Regions from separate parts of the Sandaracinobacter sp. T42 genome, predicted to be linked through region 1. Evidence: predicted binding sites of a transcription regulator. Region 1 holds the regulator's gene; each other region holds the start of a gene.
The links. The regulator LexA, encoded in region 1, represses DNA repair genes until DNA is damaged. The targets are predictions, from matches to a motif close to GTTCCNCNCTTGTTCT.
Positions count from the first base shown of each region.

Region 2: a site for LexA is predicted at 1,875-1,890, ahead of ACW9TV_RS08070 (Y-family DNA polymerase). Genes of this name have one in related genera too.
Region 3: a site for LexA is predicted at 2,939-2,954, ahead of uvrA (excinuclease ABC subunit UvrA). Genes of this name have one in related genera too.
Region 4: a site for LexA is predicted at 3,043-3,058, ahead of recA (recombinase RecA). Genes of this name have one in related genera too.

Region 1 is NZ_CM181101.1:1,130,733-1,135,670, forward strand. Features, by position in the region: gene ACW9TV_RS05350 (cytochrome P450) at 1-224, opposite strand, end outside; gene ACW9TV_RS05355 (DMT family transporter) at 307-1,197, opposite strand; gene ACW9TV_RS05360 (urate hydroxylase PuuD) at 1,312-1,902, shown strand; gene lexA (transcriptional repressor LexA) at 2,042-2,737, opposite strand; gene ACW9TV_RS05370 (molybdopterin molybdotransferase MoeA) at 2,833-4,014, opposite strand; gene moaC (cyclic pyranopterin monophosphate synthase MoaC) at 4,019-4,489, opposite strand; gene trpC (indole-3-glycerol phosphate synthase TrpC) at 4,486-4,938, opposite strand, start outside.
Region 2 is NZ_CM181101.1:1,657,644-1,662,338, reverse strand. Features, by position in the region: gene ACW9TV_RS08075 (hypothetical protein) at 359-610, opposite strand; gene ACW9TV_RS08070 (Y-family DNA polymerase) at 607-1,851, opposite strand; gene ACW9TV_RS08065 (DUF5681 domain-containing protein) at 2,142-2,987, opposite strand; gene ACW9TV_RS08060 (site-specific DNA-methyltransferase) at 2,984-4,318, opposite strand; gene ACW9TV_RS08055 (helix-turn-helix domain-containing protein) at 4,466-4,695, shown strand, end outside.
Region 3 is NZ_CM181101.1:678,656-683,593, forward strand. Features, by position in the region: gene ACW9TV_RS03230 (alpha/beta fold hydrolase) at 1-555, shown strand, start outside; partial or broken gene ACW9TV_RS03235 (alpha/beta hydrolase) at 901-1,878, opposite strand; gene ACW9TV_RS03240 (hypothetical protein) at 2,038-2,520, shown strand; gene ACW9TV_RS03245 (hypothetical protein) at 2,563-2,796, shown strand; gene uvrA (excinuclease ABC subunit UvrA) at 2,963-4,938, shown strand, end outside.
Region 4 is NZ_CM181101.1:1,630,342-1,635,279, forward strand. Features, by position in the region: gene dapA (4-hydroxy-tetrahydrodipicolinate synthase) at 1-562, shown strand, start outside; gene smpB (SsrA-binding protein SmpB) at 562-1,041, shown strand; gene ACW9TV_RS07915 (DUF2062 domain-containing protein) at 1,225-1,773, shown strand; gene ACW9TV_RS07920 (hybrid sensor histidine kinase/response regulator) at 1,873-3,012, shown strand; gene recA (recombinase RecA) at 3,141-4,166, shown strand; gene ACW9TV_RS07930 (hypothetical protein) at 4,338-4,583, shown strand; gene ACW9TV_RS07935 (CarD family transcriptional regulator) at 4,689-4,938, shown strand, end outside.

The DNA of each region.
Region 1 (4,938 bases):
CGGTTTATGAACAGGTCGTTCGCCTTGGAAACCGCCGTGATGTCGGCGTGGCGGGTAATCGCCCAGAAAGGCCGGTATCCGCTGGGCTGGGTCCAGTGAACGGGATCGTCCCGGCGCAGGGTCGCATAGTCCGCCAGCAGCGTCGCCGGTTCGGTGTAGACTTCGGGGTTCACGATCCGGTCGTCCAGCGTGTCCCGGTTCCAGGTGAAGGGTTGTGTCGCCATCTTTCTCGCCTCCCAGCGGTTTGTACCTGATTGGCCGCGCGGCGCTGGGCTGCCAAGCTGTCAAGGCTGGGGGCTAAGCGCCTCAGCCGGCAGGAGAGGAAGGTTCCGGTGCGGCAGAGGCGCGACGCGCCTGCCAGATGCAGGCAGCCCCGATGATGAAGGCGCCCGCCCATGTGCGTGGCGCGACGGGTTCGGCGAAGAACAGCCAGCCGTACAGCGCAGCCCACACCAGCGCGGTATATTCGAAGGGCGCCAGCACCTGCGCTTCCGCCCGGGCGTAGGCGCGGGCGATGAATTGCAGCGCAACCGCGCCCGTTGCGCCGGCGGCCGCAACCCACAGCCAGTTTTCGCCGCTGGGCAGGATGGCCCCGGCCGGCACCGTCAGCAGCATGGGCACGAGCAGCGCCCCCGCCGGGATGATCGCGCCCAGCAGGCTGACGATGGCGGGCCCGTCCTTCGCGGCGCGCAGACGCAGCAGCACGATGGTCAACGCATAGGTCAGCGCGGATACCAGCACCGCCGCCACGCCCAGCAGCTGGCCCTCTGTCCAGGCACCGGGGTCGATCCCCACCGCCACGATCACGCCGGCAAAGCCCGCGATCCCGGCGAACAGGCTGCCGCTCTGCAGCCGCTCTTTCAGGAGGACGGCGGCAATGGGCGGGATCAGCAGCGGGGCGATGAAGGCGATGGTCACCGCCTGCGTCAGCGGCAGCACCGTCAGCGACCAGAAGAACAGGAAGGCGGACAGCGCCAGGATCACCCCGCGCGCCAGGTGCACGGGCAGCATGTCTGCCGTGATGCGCGGCCGCCCGGCCTGCACCCAGATGAGGCCGGTGAAGAAGATCGCCGCGACGTAGCGCCAGAAGGTCGCCATCACCGCCGGGTTGGTTTCGACCAGCTTCTTCATCACCGCATCCATCGCGCAGAAGATCGCGATCCCGATGATGTACAGAAGGAAGGGGCCTGCGCGCATGCCGCATCCGTTGGGCGCATTGCGAGGTGATTGCAACCGCTTCGCATGGCTGGCATGAACGGTTCAGAAGCCGTACGAATTCGGTCTGAAATTCAAGGGATGAGGGGAAGGATCATGGCAAAACTGCTGGGCAATCTGTCCTATGCCGTGCTGTTGGGCGCTGTTCTGCTGCTGGTGGTGCTGTTCGGATTCCATGGCACGCTGGTCGGCGGCGAAGGCACCCACTTCGCGAACGGCATTTTCCGCTTCCTGCATGTGCTGTGCGGGATCATGTGGATCGGCCTGCTTTATTATTTCAACTTCGTGCAGATCCCGACGATGCCGAAGGTTCCTGCCGAACTGAAGCCGGGTGTTTCCAAATACATCGCGCCCGAAGCGCTGTTCTGGTTCCGCTGGGCGGCAGCCTTCACCGTGCTGACGGGCCTGATTGTCGCCATGCTGTCCGGCTACCTGATCGATGCGCTGGCGCTGCGGCCGGGCGCGCGCGTGATCGGGCTGGGCATGTGGCTGGCGCTGATCATGGCCTTCAACGTTTGGTTCGTGATCTGGCCGAACCAGAAGAAGGCGCTTGGCATCGTGGAGGCGGACGCCGACACCAAGGCGAAGGCCGCGACCACGGCGATGATCTTCAGCCGAACCAACACGGTTCTGTCCCTGCCGATGCTGTACTGCATGGTGACGCAGGGCTGGCTGGGCGGCGTCTGACACCGCCCCCTTCGCAAGCCTGACGGGCCCGCTTCCGGAACGGCCGGAGGCGGGCCTTTTGCTGCCCGCACTTTCAGCCGCCTGCACCTTTGGCGACGGGGCTGGCGCGGCTGGATATGCGCGAGGGGCCCGCGGCGGCTCAATAACGGCGCAGCAGCCCCGCCAGCTTGCCCTGGATCTTCACGCGGGAGGGCAGGTAGCGCTGCGGCTCATACAGGCTGTTGGCCGGATCCAGCCGGATCATGCCCTTTTCCCGGTGGAAGTATTTCAGCGTCGCGTCGGCATTGTCGATCAGCGCGACCACGATGTCGCCCTCGCGCGCCTCTTCCGTCTTGCGGATCAGTGCGAAGTCCCCGTCGAAGATGCCGGCCTCGATCATGGAATCGCCGGAAACCTGCAGCGCATAATGTTCGCCCGCGCCCAGCAGCGCCTGCGGAACCGCCAGCTGCTCATGATCCTCGATCGCCTCGATCGGAAGGCCGGCTGCGATCTTCCCGACAAGCGGCACCGCGATTGCGGGCGCATCGGATGGCAGGCTTGCAGCCACCCTGCGGGCCCGAGCCTCTGCCAGATCCGAAACGGAAGCCGTGGGGGCTGGTGCGGCCGCCGCCGATCCGGCGGATCCGGGCAGGCGCATCACCTCCAGCGCGCGGGCGCGGTTGGGCAGGCGGCGCAGGAACTGCCGCTCTTCCAGCGCGCCGATCAGACGGTGCACGCCGGATTTGGATTTCAGATCCAGAGCTTCCTTCATTTCCTCGAACGACGGGGAAACCCCGGTTTCTTCCAGCCGCTTGTGAATGAACAGCAGCAGTTCATGTTGCTTTGCAGTCAGCATTCCGGCGCTTTCCCATCGGCTGTTCCACCCAGAAGGAACATGGGTGGAACATTAAGGGAACCAAACGGAACAGGTCAAGGGGGTTGCACCCCTTGTCAGAGGGTCAGCACCGGAACGGATGCACCCGCCGGCTGGGCTGGGTCGTTTTCGGGCCGCACAAGCAGCGCGTCGGCCTGTGTCAGCATCCGCATCAGGCTGCTGTCCTGGTTTTCAACGGGGGTGATGCTTCCGTTCCGAAACTGTGCGCGCATGAAGTGCCGCCGCACGCCGTTCGCGGGCAGCGGCACGGTGGTGCGGGCCATGCCATAGTGATCCCGGGGCGCCCGGTCGCCCGCCAGCAGCCTCAGCAGCGGCAGCAGGAACAGCCGCGCGCACACGAAGGCGGAAACCGGATTGCCCGGCAGCCCCACGACAAGCGCATCACCCAGGCGCCCCGCCATCAGCGGCTTGCCCGGCTGGATCGCCACCTTCCAGAACGCCATCGTCGCACCGGCCGCCAGAAGCGCCGGGCGGACCAGATCATGCTCGCCAACCGATGCGCCGCCCACCGTCACCAGCAGGTCGAAGCCTTGCGCGGCCGCGATCCGCCCGGCCAGCGCTTCGGGTCGGTCAGGGGCGATGCCCAGGTCTGTCACATCGGCTTCGGCACCCAGAAGCGCCGCCAGCATCAGTCCGTTCGATCCCACGATCTGCCCGGGCCCCGGGGCGATGCCGGGCGGCACCAGTTCGTCGCCGGTGGACAGCAGGGCGACACGCGGCCTGCGGTGAACCGGAACCGTCGCCAGCCCCGCGGCCGCCAGCAGGCCCAGCCGCGCCGCAGTCACCCGGTCGCCCGCGCGCGCCAGCACGTCGCCCGCCACAAAGTCGATCCCGCGCCGGCGGATATGCGCCCCTTCGCGTGGCGGCCCGTCTCCCGGGAAGCGCAGCAGGTTGCCGGTGCGTTCGGCATCTTCCTGCACGGCGACGGTATCCGCACCCCGCGGCACTTCGGCGCCGGTAAAGATGCGCGCCGCCTCTCCTTCGGCCAGCACATCCGTGAAAGGCCTGCCGGCGGCGGAGTCGCCCACAACCCGGAACGGGCCGGGCAAACCGTTGAAGCGGATGGCATAGCCGTCCATTGCGCTCATGTCGGCGGGCGGCTGGGTCAGCAGCGCCTGCACATCGGCCGCCAGAACATGTCCGGCGGCCAGCTGGATGGGCTTCTGGATCGCCCGCAGCGGCGCGCCCATCGCAAGCATCTGCGACAGCGCCGTCTCGAACGGGATCAGCCCGGCCATGCCCTCAGGGGGCCCGCCAGTCGCCGGACTTGCCGCCGCGCTTTTCCAGCAGCCGCACATCCCCGATCCGCATGCCCCGGTCCAGCGCCTTGGCCATGTCGTAAATGGTCAGCAGCGCGACCGACACGGCCGTCAGCGCCTCCATCTCCACGCCGGTCTGCCCGGTGGTGGCGACGGTTGCCGTCACGGCCACGCCGTCCGCTTCCAGGGCCAGTTCGACCGATACGCTGGAAACGGGCAGCGGATGGCACAGGGGGATCAGATCCGACGTCCGCTTCGCCGCCAGGATGCCCGCGATGCGCGCCGTCGCCAGCACGTCGCCCTTCTTCGCGCTGCCCTCGCGGATGGCCGCCAGCGCCTGCGCGCTCATGGCGATGCGTCCGCCGGCCACCGCCATGCGCGCCGTCACCGCCTTGGCGCCCACATCCACCATGCGGGCCGCGCCGGCCTCGTCCAGGTGGGTCAGGCCGGTCATCGGCCGCCCAGCAACGCCCGGGTTGCGGCTTCCACGTCGGGTTCGCGCATCAGCGTCTCGCCGACGAGGAAGGTCGTCACCCCGGCGATATCCGACAGGCGCAGAAGGTCGGCATGGCTGCTGATGCCCGATTCCGAGATCAGCAGCCGGTCCTTCGGCGCGATTGCCGCCACTCGTTCCGTCACGGCCAGATTCACCGCCATCGTCTTCAGGTTGCGGTTGTTCACGCCGATCAGGGGCGTCTTCAGCCGGCAGGCGCGGGCCAGTTCGGCTTCGTCATGCACTTCGGCCAGCACATCCAGCCCGATCTCGAAGGCGGCCGCCTCCAGCTCCGCCATCAGCCCGTCATCCAGCGCGGCGACGATCAGCAGGATGGCGTCAGCCCCCAGGCTGCGCGATTCCCGGATCTGGTAGGGATCCACGATGAAATCCTTGCGCAGCGCCGGCAA
Region 2 (4,695 bases), 530 kb from region 1:
GTATAGTTCAACATGAGCGGCAAATCGCTGACCATTACTTTGAAATTACAATAATAATTTCGACAACTCCGTTGGCTCTACCTCAAAGATCAGCGGGCTCTTGAGGGCCATAGCCCCATCCGCACCAGAGTCTCACAATAGCTTCAGCAGTCCTGCATCCTCGAACTGTCGGCCCAAAATATCGAACTGCTGCCGAGCGGCAAGCGGAAGGGCATCTGCTGCACTTTCAGACCCTCGCGCCGCCAGATAAGCTCGACCCGCTTGCGGTTGTCCACCCATTACGGGAGCTTCTGGCTCATACAGCCGTGCGGATCAATTCTGCCTGCCAACCCCGCGCAGCCGTGCGCATGGCCCGGCGTTACGCAATCCCGCCCACAAAGCCGCTTGTCTTGTGCAGGCGGGGCAGCGCCATGCGCATCTGGCCGTTGCACCCGCGCATCCGGCATCGGGCACGCCGTTGCACTTCAAACAGGTAAAGCTGCCTGTGCCTGGCATCGGCCTGAAGGGCCGCAACTTCCAGATACCTCAGGTGCCCGCATCGCTTGCAGGTCAGTTCCAGGCGATCCGAAGCATCCAGGTCCAGCACCTGCAAGGTGTCGGCCCAGGTCATGCAAAATCTTCGGCAGAGGGGATTCGCGTGAAGCTGATCTTGCCGCCCACATTGCCCCCTGCCGGCGGCTTCCAGGGGCCGATGCTGATAAGGGTCCGTCCATATTTCGCGTTTGCGCCGTCAATGGCCCTGCCCACACGTTCCCATCGTTGCCGGTCCCGATCGTCATCATCCAGCAGATCAAGTTGCCGCTCGCCAGCCCGAGACAGTGCGCCCAGCGTGACGCCCAGGCGAAAGATTGCTTCCCGGCCAGCCGCCATTTCCAGATCAGCCCACATCTGTTTCAGACCATCCAGCACGCCCGCATCATCCTGAACCTGCCGCAGCGGCTGTTCTGCCCCCCACCAGCGGTCCCGCAAGCTTGCATGCAGCAGCATCAGACTGGATGCATAACCCTCCCTGCGCATGCGCCTCGCCGCCTTCACGGCCAGCAGGCGGGCGATTTCCCGCGCGGCGGAAAGGGTCCGCCCCTCAGGCGGAAGCACCCGCATATGGCCAAACATGCCGCGTTGCGAAGGCGGCGCCTCGATCGCGTAGCCCTGAAGGGCATACCAAAGCCGCTCCCCGCTGACGTTTCGCCAGATGGCTCGCGCCTGCTTCGGGGCCAGCCGCAAAAGCGCGTCCGTTGATTCAACGCCGCACAAGGCCAGCCGGTGCGCCATCCGGCGCCCAACGCCCGGCACATCCTCCAGTGGTATGCGGACCAGGGGGGCGGGCATGTCCTCCGGTCGCCACACCGTCAGCCCGTCCGGCTTTCCAACTGCACAGGCGATCTTGGCCAGGTGCCGATTGGCGGCAAAGCCCATCGAACAGGTGATGCTGGCCCCGATCGAATAGCGAATCTGCCGCTTGATCCGCTGGCCCAGTCCGTGCGGGTCTGCGATCTCGGCAGGCCCCAGCCTGCAAGCCAGTTCGTCGATGGATTTCACCACATCAACCGCAATGACCGAATGAATCTCCGCCACCAGCGCATTGTGGGCGCGGCGATACATGTCCGGCTTTTGCGGCACCAGAACCAGATCCGGGCAAACGGCCTTGGCGTCTATGACCGACATGATGTTTTTCACGCCCCGCGCCTTCGCTTCACGGGAACAGGCGATCAGGATCGCGCGCGAGCCTCCTTCATACGGGATCACGCCGACGGGCCTTCCCCTCAACCGAGAATCGATCTGCTGTTCAACAGACGCAAAAAATCCGTCGAAATCCAGATACATATGCTCGATGGTGGCAGGCTTTCGCATTGGGCGAGCATATCGAAGGAAACGGAACAAAAAAAGAACAAACAGGAACGGTCCGAGCCATGTGGAATAGATTATGTGGATTGGGCGGCTAGCCCTCTCGATCACGGGCAAGCCATGATATCCAGGCAGACACGCAGCCCTTTTCGGCATGACGCAGGGCCAAGTGACCAGACAATAATCCGTCATATTGGTGTGCAACCTGTTTCCTAGGTATCTGATCAAGAAGACGATAAGGGTTTCGTTTTCTGGCGTTGCTCAGCCAATAGCGCACCTCCCTCCCCCGGCGCGGTTCAGGTTTTCCGGCGTCGTTCTGCCAACATGGCGCGAGCCTGCCCGGCCCTTGATGCCCCTTCCCGATAGGATCTGTTTTCCAGCTTCGCTTTATAGCGATCGGGCATGACATCATTGATGATGTCGAACATCAGCTGTTCGTGGTGCCATTCGTCGAGAAGTATCTCCTTCATCCTCGGATTCCGTGTGCGCCCATATCTTTGGGCGCACTCGTTCACTACCTCCTGCGCCGCCGCCCTTCGGTCGAGGTTCTTGTCCCAGGCCGCCTTCTCCTCCGGACAGAACGGACCCAAGATGCGGACCTTACCTGTACGATAATCAATATGGATGTCTGCGGGGTGCGGAACGGGATCCGGCAGCGGCAGGCCGCGCCTCTGGAGCTCTTCAAATTCTCGCTCCCAGTTCATTTTGTATTCCGCAACTGTCTCGAAATAGCTCTTCTGCTGCTGCCGATGCTCCTCTTCCACGTTGGCAACCATCTCTGCGACCATCTTCTGCGCAAGCCGGTTGCCCTTCATCGCCGACACACTCATGGAGCGGAACACGGCCTGGATGGCAGGGAGCTCGATCACCTTCTCGCCTTCGCGGATTGTAACCGAGCGATAGGCCTCCTCGAGAAGAAGCTGGTTGGCGAGGCGCTCGGAAGGGCCATAGGAGCCTTGTGGCAGCTTTACCTGCGGCTTCTGTTTGCGCGGTCTGCCATGGGGATTGCCGGACCGACCTTTCTGGAACCGGTGCTCGCTAGGTGGATTGCGATAGCCTACCGGCTTGGGTTGAGCCGATGCGCGCTGCTCGGCGCTGTCGTTGCCGTCATTGACAGGCTGCTGATCCGGATCAGCCTTCATTCGGCCGCCTCGCTCCGGATGCTCCCCATCCCCTGGCGATCTTCCGCCACCTGTTCGAACGTCTGATCCGTGCCAACAAGAGTTGCCTGCTTGCCGGTCAGCATCTCCCAGCGCCGCACGATCGTGTCGCAGTAGATGGGGTCGTACTCGATCAACCTCGCGGACCGGCCCGTCTTCTCGGCCGCGATCAACGTGCTCCCCGACCCCCCGAACCCGTCGAGCACGATCTCGCCGCGCTTCGAGCAGTCACGGATGGCATCCGCGATCAGCGCAACCGGCTTGACCGTCGGATGCATGGCAAGCTCCTCGGAGCGATTGGCGCCGATGCTGCTGATACCGGCATAGTCCCAGACATTGGTGCGGTACCGCCCGGTCTCTCCGAGCCCAAAACTGTTGGTGTGGGGCGCAGTTCCTGCCTTGAACACGAAGATCAGCTCATGCTTGGAACGATAGAACGCCCCCATGCCGCCATTGCTCTTGTTCCAGACGACCAGGTTCTTGAGCTCCGTGAACGCCGCCTCCCCTGCTTCGAGGAGTTCGCGCATGTGCCGCCAGTCCATGCAGACGAACGCAATCGCCCCATCGCGCATCACCCGGCCCAGGTTCGACAAGGTCTCTGTCAGGAACACCGTGAACTGGCTGGCGCTCATCTCACCGCTCGCAAACGCGAACTCGCGGTGCTTGACCGATCCAAGCCCGCACACATGACCGTCGATCGCGACGTTGTAGGGCGGATCCGTGAACAGCAGATCGGCGCGCTCTTCCCCCATCAGGGCGTCCATGTCCATGGTCGAGCGCGTGTCCCCGCAAAGCAACCGGTGCCGGCCAAGCTGCCAGAGGTCCCCCAGACGCGACACCGCCGGGCCCTCAATGGTTGGCACGGCATCCTCAGCGGCATCAGGCCCCGACGGGTCCGACTCCCGAGCATCGTCGAGGGCGAAGTCGACCTCCGCCAGGCTGAACCCGGTCAGTTCCACATCAAACTCCAGGTCGACCAGCGCCTGGAGCTCGATTGCCAGGATCTCCTTGTCCCACCCCGCGTTCAGCGCGAGCTTGTTGTCCGCCAGCACATAGGCGCGTCGCTCGGTCTCCGAGAGGTGTGACAAGGCCAGCGTCGGCACCTTCGTCATCCCCAGCAGCCTTGCCGCCTCGACCCGACCGTGACCGGCGATGATCTCGCCTGCGTCCGAGACCAGCACCGGGTTGGTGAACCCGAACCGCTCGATGGAGGCCGCAATCTGCTTCACCTGCTTGCGGGAGTGGGTGCGCGCGTTGCGCGCGTGGGGACGAAGGGATGCGACATCGCGCTCGATGATCTGTTGCGGGGGCATGGGCAACTCCAGCCGTTGACGTCTCTGTATAAATATATTGAACGCTTGTCTTTGTCAATGGCCGGCGTATGGTTCCGTATAAGCTGATTGAACGGGAGACCCATGAGCTTCGGACGCCGCCTCCATGACCTGCGCATGCGCAGGTCCATGTCCCTGCAGGACGTGGCCGATGCCGTGGGCATGTCGAAGGCGCATGTCTGGAACCTGGAGAAGGGCCTGTCCGACAACCCCTCCATCGAGCTCGTCACCAAGCTCGCAGATCTGTTCCGGGTGCGCATCGCCGATCTCGTCGGCGAGAACCCGGATTCGCCCGACGAGAACCCTGAGGTAGTCGCCATGTTCCGGGACCTGAAGCAGCTCGATGAGCGCGACCGCGA
Region 3 (4,938 bases), 450 kb from region 1:
TCCACCGCGCCCAGCTACGGGATGCGCCGCTCGATGGACGAGATCCTCGGCTATCTGAAACCCCGCGTCGCCGCCTTCGAAGCCACCCTGGATGGCCCGCTCCACATCGTCACCCATTCGCTGGGCGGCCTTGTCGCCCGCGCGCTTGTGAACAGCAGCCGCCCGAAGCGCCTCGGCCGCATCGTGCAGCTCGCCCCGCCGAACCAGGGCTCCGAACTGGCGGACACCCTGTTCGATTTGAAGCTGTCCGATGCTGTCCTCGGCCCGGTCGCCCCGATGCTGCGCACCAACCGGCTGCGCGCGCACGAAGCGATGTTCGGCCCGGTCGATTATGAACTGGGCGTCGTCGCCGGCGATGTCAGCGTGAACCTGGTGCCGGAAAGCATCCTGCCCCGCCCGAACGACGGAAAGGTATCAGTCGCCGCCACCCGGCTTCCCGGCATGGCCGATCACATCGTCGTCCATGTTCCGCACAGCCTGATGCCCTTCCACCCTGACAGTGTCGGGCAGGCTCTCGCCTTCCTTGAAGCGGGCCGGTTCCGCCACAAGGGCTGACGCACGGGCCAGCACGGCCGGCAGCCGCGCCTCGTAATCGGGCGGGAACACCCAATAGGCCAAGCCGCTCGTCCCCGGCCCCGGGGCAAGTCCGCGATCCGGCGCGCCCAGCCCGAACATCAGCTGGATCAGCACGTCGCTGGCAGCCCAGGGGTCCATGTACCAGAAGCCGTGCGAGCGCGGACCCACGCCCTGAAGGTCGCCGGGCCGCACCCGCACGATCTCCAGCCCCAGATCCCGGTTGGCCTGCTGCAGGAAGCGGATGTCGCCCGGCGACAGCTCCTTCAGGTCGGGCCGGCCCGCGCGGGATCCCCGGTTCAGCACCTCGGAAAGCCGCAGCGCCGAATCCTCCATGTTCAGGCCCACCGTCACCCGGTCGGGCAGCCCGGCATAGTCGCGCAGGTCGCCAACGAAATCCCTCAGGTCGGCGTCCGGCGCGGAATGATGCACCTGCCCCAGCCGCGGATCATAGTTGCGCTGCCGGCTCAGCGCGCCCACCCGCGCCAGCCCGTCGGATGCAACCGTGCCGCCCGCCGAATAGCTCAGCACGTCGATCTTTCGCACCCGCGTGTGCGTCGCCAGCAGCTCCACCAGCCGCGCAAACTGCGGCGCCGCGCCAAAAGCCGTTTCGATGTCGCGCGGATAGACCAGGAAATTTTCCGCCGTCGGCCAGGCGAACAGCAGCACCACCGCGTTCTGCCCGGTGAAATGGCGCAGCTGCGCTGCCTGCCCCGCCGCCCGCTCCACCGTGGAATTGGCGCCGTGCACATAGATGATGATGTCGGGATCCGGGCTGCGCGCCAGCGCCTCGTCCACCAGCCCCAGCCAGGCCCGCAGCGACGCATCCATCACCGGCCCCGCCGGCGGCACCTCCTCGTCACCGGGCAGGGACGCCAGCTCCGCCATCCGCTCCAGGATCAGCTGCGGGCGTCGCTCCCCATCCTCTCCGAACGACCATTCATAAACCCGGTCCCACGCCGTCCCCTCGTCGCCGATGCGGATGGTCGTCACCCCCAGCAGCAGGTCGCGGCCCGGCGTGATGACGTGCGTCCGGTCGTTGCGCGGCCCCAGCGCCAGCCGGTTGGTCGCATAGAACAGCTCGATCCGGTTGTCCCGGCGCAGGTTCGGATTCGCCTCGAACAGGGCGGATCCCGATTTCACGAAGGCCGCCGGCACCGGCATCAGCCGCATCGGCGGGTTGTGGAACGCCATCAGGATTGTCACCAGCAGCCCGATCAGCGCCAGGAATCCCGCCCAGCGCAGAATCCGCCGCCGCAGGCTCCGCGCCTTGCGCGGCTTTTCCGAACCAGCTGTTCCAGTCATTCCACCTGCATGCCGCAGCGCCGCGCCCCCCACAAGGCAGGCCGCGCCACATCCGCCGTCGATTCCGTCGATTCCGTCCAAGACCGCGCCGCCCGCATCCGGCAAATCCCACGGCCGAGAGGGGTACACCCGCAAACCACATCAGGAAGTGTACCGAACATGCTGTTTCATCTGTCCACAGACGCCGAAAACCCCCAGCGCGTCGCAACCGTCCTCGCCGAAATCATGGGCGGCAAGGCCACGCCCTTCCCGCCCGTCGCAGACGGCAGCTGGGTCGCCCACGCGAACGACGCCACCAACACCCTGGTAGAGGTCTATCCTGCCGGCACCCGCCTCGTCGAAGGGCCGGATGGCACCGTCGGCCTGCCCGGTCCCGCCCGGCAGCGCTCGGCCGTCCACTTCGCACTGGGCACCCGGCTCTCCCGCGATCAGGTCTACGCCATCGCTGCCCGCGAAGGCTGGCCCGTCGAAACCTACAGCCGCGGCGGCATGTTCCGCGTGATCGAACTGTGGATCGAAGGCGTCCGCCTCGCGGAAATCCTCACAGAGGAGATGCAGCAGGAATATCTGGATTCGGTCCGCCTCGATCGCTGGGAACAGGCCCTCGCACAGGGGCCCGCGCCGCACGCGAAGGCAGCCTGAAAAGTTCGTCACGCGCGCCCCGCCATCCGGCGGGGCGCCAGCGTGGCCCCATATCCTTTCCGTCCCGCAACCCATGGGGGCATCACCATGCGCGTCATCCGGTTCTGGGCCATCCTGCTGATGGCCACCTTCGTCACCACGTCCGTCCGGGCCAAAACCCCTCTCAGCGACGGAGCGCAGTCCGAACTGCTGCTCTGGGCCCTGGCGAACGTCGGTGTCTGCCTGCTCGTCACCTGGCTCAGGCGGCGGCCCGGCGACATCCGCACTCTGGCCTGAGGGCAGGGGCGCACCCCACGCGCCCCCCTCACGGCCGGCGAACGGATCTGGAAGGGCGGCGGGGAATCTCCCGGCCGCCCTTCTCTTTTCCCGCAATTGCCCCCACCTGTGCCGCCGTCGCCCGACCCCTTCCAACGCGCACGGAACATAGGTAGAACGATCCCCCATGAGCCTCACCCACATCTCCGTCCGCGGCGCCCGCGAACACAATCTGAAATCCGTGGACATCGACCTGCCGAGAGACAGGCTGATCGTCATCACCGGCCTCTCCGGCTCCGGCAAATCCTCCCTCGCCTTCGATACCATCTACGCCGAAGGCCAGCGCCGTTATGTGGAATCGCTGTCCGCCTACGCCCGTCAGTTCCTGGAACTGATGCAGAAGCCCGATGTCGATCATATCGAAGGCCTCAGCCCCGCCATCAGCATCGAGCAGAAGACGACCAGCCGGAACCCGCGCTCCACCGTCGGCACCGTCACCGAAATCTATGATTACATGCGCCTGCTCTGGGCGCGCACCGGCGTCCCCTACAGCCCCGCCACCGGCCTCCCCATCTCCGCGCAGACGGTCAGCCAGATGGTGGATCGCGTCCTCGCCCTACCCGAAGGCACCCGCCTCATGCTGCTCGCCCCCGTGGTGCGCGGCCGCAAGGGCGAATATCGCAAGGAAATCGCGGAGTGGAAGAAGGCCGGCTTCCAGCGCCTGCGCGTCAACGGCGCGGTGGTCGACATCGAGGAGGCGCCGGCGCTCGACAAGAAATACAAGCATGACATCGACGTCGTCGTCGACCGTCTCGTCGTCCGCCCCGACATCGCCGGCCGCCTCGCGGAATCCTTCGAAACCGCGCTGAAACTGGCGGACGGCCTCGCCGTCGTGGAACTGGTGGATGGCCCGTCGGCGGAGGACGACAAGGCAGAAAAACGCGAGCCGATCACCTTCTCGGAAAAATTCGCCTGCCCCGTCTCCGGCTTCACCCTGCCGGAAATCGAGCCGCGCCTTTTCTCCTTCAACGCCCCCCAGGGCGCCTGCCCCACCTGCAACGGCCTTGGCGAACGCCTCTTCTTCGATCCCTTCCTAATCGTCCCGAACGAGGCCGTTTCCCTGAAGGACGGCGCCGTCGTCCCCTGGGCGAAGTCCTCGCCGCCCTCGCCCTATTACATGCAGGTGCTCGGCTCCGTCGTCCGCGCACTCGGCGGCACGCTCGATCAGCCCTGGGCCAAACTGCCGGAAGAAACCCGCGAAGCCATCCTCCACGGCACGAAGGGCAAGGCGATCCCCCTCGTGTTCGAGGACGGCCGCAAGCGCTACGAGGTGATGAAGCCGTTCGATGGCGTCATCGCCAACCTCGACAAGCGCTTCCGCGACACCGAAAGCGCCTGGATGCGCGAGGAGCTGGGCCGCTACCAGTCCTCCGCCCCGTGCGAGGCGTGCGGCGGCGCGCGGCTGAAGCCAGAGGCGCTCAGCGTGAAGATCGCCGGCGAAAGCATCAGCGATTCAACCCGCCGCTCCGTCGCGGAGGCCGCGCAATGGTTCCAGGCCCTCCCCGCCCGCCTCACGCCGAAGCAGAACGAGATCGCCGCCCGCATCCTCAAGGAAATCAACGAGCGCCTCGGCTTCCTCGTCAACGTCGGCCTCGGCTACCTCAGCCTCGATCGCACCTCGGGCACGCTGTCAGGCGGCGAAAGCCAGCGCATCCGTCTAGCCTCGCAGATCGGCTCCGGCCTGTCGGGCGTCCTCTACGTGCTGGACGAACCCTCCATCGGCCTCCACCAGCGCGACAACGACCGCCTGCTCGAAACGCTGAAGCGCCTGCGCGATCTCGGCAACACCGTGCTGGTGGTGGAGCATGACGAAGACGCCATCCGCACCGCGGACCATGTGGTGGACATGGGCCCCGGCGCCGGCCGCAACGGCGGAACCGTCGTCGCGCAGGGCACCCTCGCCGACATCCTGAACAACCCCGCCAGCCTCACCGGCGACTATCTCACCGGCCGCCGCCGGGTGGATGTGCCGGCCACCCGGCGCAAGGGCAACGGCCACCGGCTCACCGTGAAGGGCGCCCGTGCCAACAACCTCAGGGACGTCACCGCCTCGATCCCGCTCGGCACCTTCACCTGCGTCACCGGTGTCTCGGGCAGCGGCAA
Region 4 (4,938 bases), 500 kb from region 1:
TTACAACAAGCCGGGGCAGCGCGGGCTGATCGCGCATTTCCGGCACCTGGCGGACAATGGGCCGCTGCCGATCCTGATCTACAACATCCCGGGCCGGTCCGGTATCGACATGACGACGGAGACGATGGCGGAACTGGCGGATCATCCGAACATCATCGGCTGCAAGGAATCGACAGGTGACATCGAGCGGATCAGCCAGATCCGGCAGGAATGCGGGCGGGATTTCCTGATCCTCTCAGGCAACGACTATATGACGCTGGGGATCATCGCCCATGGCGGCCATGGCGCGATTTCGGTGACGGCCAATGTTGCGCCCGCGCTGAACGCGCAGCAGGTGAAGGCCTGCCTGGAAGGCGATTTCGCCACGGCGCTGGCGCTGCAGGACCAGCTGTATCCGCTGCACCGGGCTCTGTTCACGGATGCGTCCCCCGGGCCGACCAAATATGCGCTGTCGGTTCTGGGCCACATGGAGGCCGGCACGCGGCTGCCTGTCGTGGAGCCTTCGGACGTTTCGAAGGCGGCCGTGGATGCGGCGCTGGCGCACGCGGGCATTGCGCCCTGATGGCACGGCCTCGCCCCAGCGGAGAGAAGGTGAAGACCGTCGCCGAGAATCGGCGCGCGCGGTATGAATATGCCTTCGAGGATATCTATGACGCCGGCATCGTGCTGGTGGGCACCGAGGTGAAGGCGCTGCGCTTCGGGGAGGGCTCCATCGCGGAGAGCTATGCCGAAGTGAAGGACGGCGAGGTGTGGCTGGTGAACGCCAACATCCCCGAATTCAGCCATGGCAACCGGCATAACCATGAACCGAAGCGGCCGAGGAAGCTGCTGCTGACCCAGCGCGAGATCACGAAGCTGCATGGCGCGGTGGCGCGGCAGGGCATGACGCTGGTGCCGCTTTCCGTTTATTTCAACGCGCGCGGCAAGGCGAAGGTGGAGCTGGCGCTGGCCAAGGGCCGCAAACTTCACGACAAGCGCGCGGCCGAGAAGGAAAAGGACTGGAAGCGCGAAGCGGCGCGGCTGCTGCGCGACCGGGGATAGCACCCGGGTAGGCCGGATTTCCCGCACGGCCCGACGGATTTTCGCCCGTTCTGTTGTTGTTCAGGACAGGGCGACACATCTTTGCCTTATTGCCCGTGAATGGGCCCGGCCTTGCGCCGTGAAGATGGTGGCCGGCGATTGGTGCCTAAGAGGGGAAAAGCCTTGTTCGGGAGGTGGTTGAAGTTGCCGACGCGGGAGGAGCTGGAGGCGAATCGCCTGCTGCGCCCGTTTGCCCGGCATCTGTCTTCCCCCCTGGTGTGGCGGTTCAACCGGCGCGGTGTTGCGCGCGGCACGGCGCTTGGCCTGTTTTCCGGCTTTGCGGTGCCCGTGGCGCAGACCCCGTTCGCGGCGCTGTTCGCGGTGGCCGCGCGCGCGAACCTGCCGGTGGCGGCTGTGGCCACTTTCGTGACGAACCCGTTCACCGTGCCGTTCATCTACGTCCTGGCCTTCATGGTGGGGAAGGAGGCGATCGGCATGAAGACGGAAACGCTGTTCAGCCTGACCCCGGGGGCCGGACCGATCGAGCGGGCGATCGGCTGGACCGTGAACCTGGCCGGCCCGACCTATGTGGGGTTGCTGATCTTCGCCGTGGTGGGCGCGGTTGCCGGCTGGACGACGGTGCATGTGGGCTGGCGCCTGTGGGTGGGCCATCGCTGGAGTCGCCGACGGCGCAGCCGGGCCATGCGCGGGCCCCGCACGCCGATGGGTCTGGGCGCGCCGGGCGGCAGCTGATCCTGCGCCGATCTTCCCGGAGGCGCGCCGACTGGATTTAACGCATCGCCGTTCCGGCCGTGAACACGCGGAGTTTCCGGGAGGTTCACGGCGATCATGATGTTGGGGATCCCCGGCACGGGCAATGATGCGGATCCGGCGGGCGGCGTTGTCCGCACGCGCGCGGTGGGGCTGCTGGCCGCGGGATTGGCGCATGACCTGAACAACATGCTGGGCGGGATCGTGGCGACAGCGGAGCTGCTGCAGGATCGCGCGCGGGATCCTGGCGATTCCCGCGATCTTTCCGCCATCGTGGATCAGGCCGTGAAGGCCAGCGGGCTGGTGCGCCAGATCCTGGCCTTTTCCCGCCAGGATCTGCTGAATCCCGTACCGGGCGAAGTGGGCGACCTGTTGCGGCGGATGGCCCCGGTGCTGACGGCGCTGGCCGGGCCGCGCGTGGCGGTGGAGATTGGGCATGGCGCGCCGGCCCCGGTGCATGCGGACCCGACGGCGCTGGAACGGGTTCTGGTGAACCTGGTGCTGAACGCACGGGACGCGATCCTGGAATCCGGGCGGGGCAGTGGCTGCATCCGGGTGGAGAGCGGCCGGATTCCGCCGGGCGCACGGCCGGACGCCGGACGGGCCTTCATGCCGGCCGTGCCCTATGCCGTGCTGAGCGTGGCGGACGACGGGCCCGGCGTGGAGCCGGCCATCGCCGCGCGGATCTTCGAGCCCTATTTCACCACCCGGCCGAAGGGGCAGGGGCTTGGGCTTTCGGGCGCCTTCGGCCTGGTGAAGCAATCCGGCGGCTTCCTGTTGCTGGAGCCTTCGCGCCGCGGGGCCCGCTTTGCCGTGTATCTGCCGGAGACCGCTGCCGGGGCGCCTGCATCGCCACAGGGTGCGCAGGCCGGTCGTCTGCTGCTGCTGGTGGAAGACGAACCGATGCTGCGCCTGTCCGTGGCGCGCGGCCTGGAACGGCAGGGCTGGCGGGTGCGCCAGGCGCCGGACGGCGAGGCGGCGCTGAAGCGGCTGGCGCAGGAGCGGCCTGCGGCGATGGTCTCGGACATCCGGATGCCGGGGCTGGACGGGATCGGGCTGACGGCTGCCGCGCGGGCGATGTGGCCCGGGCTGCCGGTGCTGCTGACCTCTGGCTATGCCGACGAGGCGGCGCGCGCGGCCGTGCCGGGGCTGGGAGTCGGGTTTATCGCCAAGCCCTATACGGTGCGGTCCCTGGGGGAGAGGTTGCGCGAGCTGGTGTGAATCCGGCGGCAAACAGGCGCTTGCAGGGGAAGAACAAAAGGGGTACGAAGCTTGCGTGGCGGCTGGCGCGCGGCTAGTTGGCTTGCAGGGTCTTTGCCCGTTCGGGCGGTTGGGAACAAGGGATTCGAATGGACAGGGAAAAGGCTCTCGAGGCGGCGCTGGCGCAGATCGACCGGGCGTTCGGCAAGGGATCGGCAATGAAGCTGGGCCAGCGCGAAACGCTGGAAATCGAATCCATCTCCACCGGCTCTCTGGGGCTGGACATCGCACTGGGCATCGGGGGACTGCCGCGCGGCCGGGTGATCGAGATCTATGGCCCGGAATCGAGCGGCAAGACGACGCTGGCGCTGCATGTGATCGCCGAAGCGCAGAAGGCGGGCGGCGTTGCGGCCTTCGTGGATGCCGAGCATGCGCTTGATCCTGTCTATGCCAAGAAGCTGGGCGTGGACACGGACAACCTGATCGTTTCCCAGCCGGACACGGGCGAGCAGGCGCTGGAAATCACCGATACGCTGGTGCGTTCGAACGCGATCGACGTGCTGGTGGTGGATTCGGTGGCGGCGCTGGTGCCGCGTGCGGAAATCGAAGGCGAGATGGGCGACAGCCATGTCGGCCTGCAGGCCCGGCTCATGAGCCAGGCGCTCAGGAAGCTGACGGGCTCGATTTCCCGCAGTCGCTGCATCGTGATCTTCATCAACCAGGTGCGGATGAAGATCGGCGTGATGTACGGCAACCCGGAGACGACGACGGGTGGCAACGCGCTGAAATTCTATGCTTCGGTTCGGCTGGACATCCGCCGGACGGGGCAGATCAAGGACCGCGAGGACATCATCGGCAACACCACGCGGGTGAAGGTGGTGAAGAACAAGGTGGCGCCGCCGTTCCGGCAGGTGGAGTTCGACATCATGTACGGCAGCGGCATTTCCAAGGTGGGCGAGATCCTGGATCTTGGGGTGAAGGCGGGGCTGGTCGACAAGTCCGGCGCCTGGTTCAGCCATGACAGCACCCGGATCGGGCAGGGACGCGAAAACGCCAAGAAGTTCCTGATCGAGAATCCGGACATGGCGGCGCGGATCGAATCTGCGATTCGCGCCAATTCGGCCGGCGTGTCGGATGCGTTGATGTCCGGGCCGGAGCCGGAGGATGATCTCTGATCCGCTGAACGAACGGACGCAGATTTTTCGGGAAAGGCCTGTTTTGGGGCCGGAAACAGGCCCTGGACCGGCCCATTTCCGGCCGATAGTCCTTCTGAAAGGGCAATCAGGGTAGAATTGCTGTCATATTTCTGCTATGCCACATGTCATCGGAAGGTTTGAAGGCTGGGGTTGAGCGCCGATGCGCATTATCCGCTACGCAGCGTTGACGCTGATGAGCGCGGAACCGACCCGAAGCTTGAACTGCCCGAGTGTCGCCAACTGGCGTTCGGATCCGCTGGTCTTGCAGGATTCGTCGTCATGAACATGAAGATGTCGCGCGAGACCGGCCCTATCCCCAGCCCGATCTGCCATCCGGCACGAATTCCGCGAATCTTTCCTTTCGCGAGTTGCCCGGCAGGTTTCCACCGCGTCTGAGAACGCGGGGGACATCGCATTTCCGCATTTTTAGCGGGTGACCGATTGTCTGGCGGGTGAGGTGAAGGCCGGCCCCACGTCGCGAAGGAAAGGACATAGACGTATATGGCAGCCAAGGCGCTCAGCTTCCAGGTAGGTGACAATGTCGTGTATCCCAAGCACGGCGTTGGTCGGGTGATCGAGATCGAGGCGAGTGAAATCGCCGGCGCCCGGCTCGAACTCTATGTGCTTCGCTTCGACAAGGAGCGGATGACCCTGAAAGTTCCGACCAACAAGGCGGAATCCGTTGGCATGCGCAAGCTTTCCAGCGAGGCAACCCTGAAGGACGCCCTGCTGACCCTGAAGGGCAAGCCCA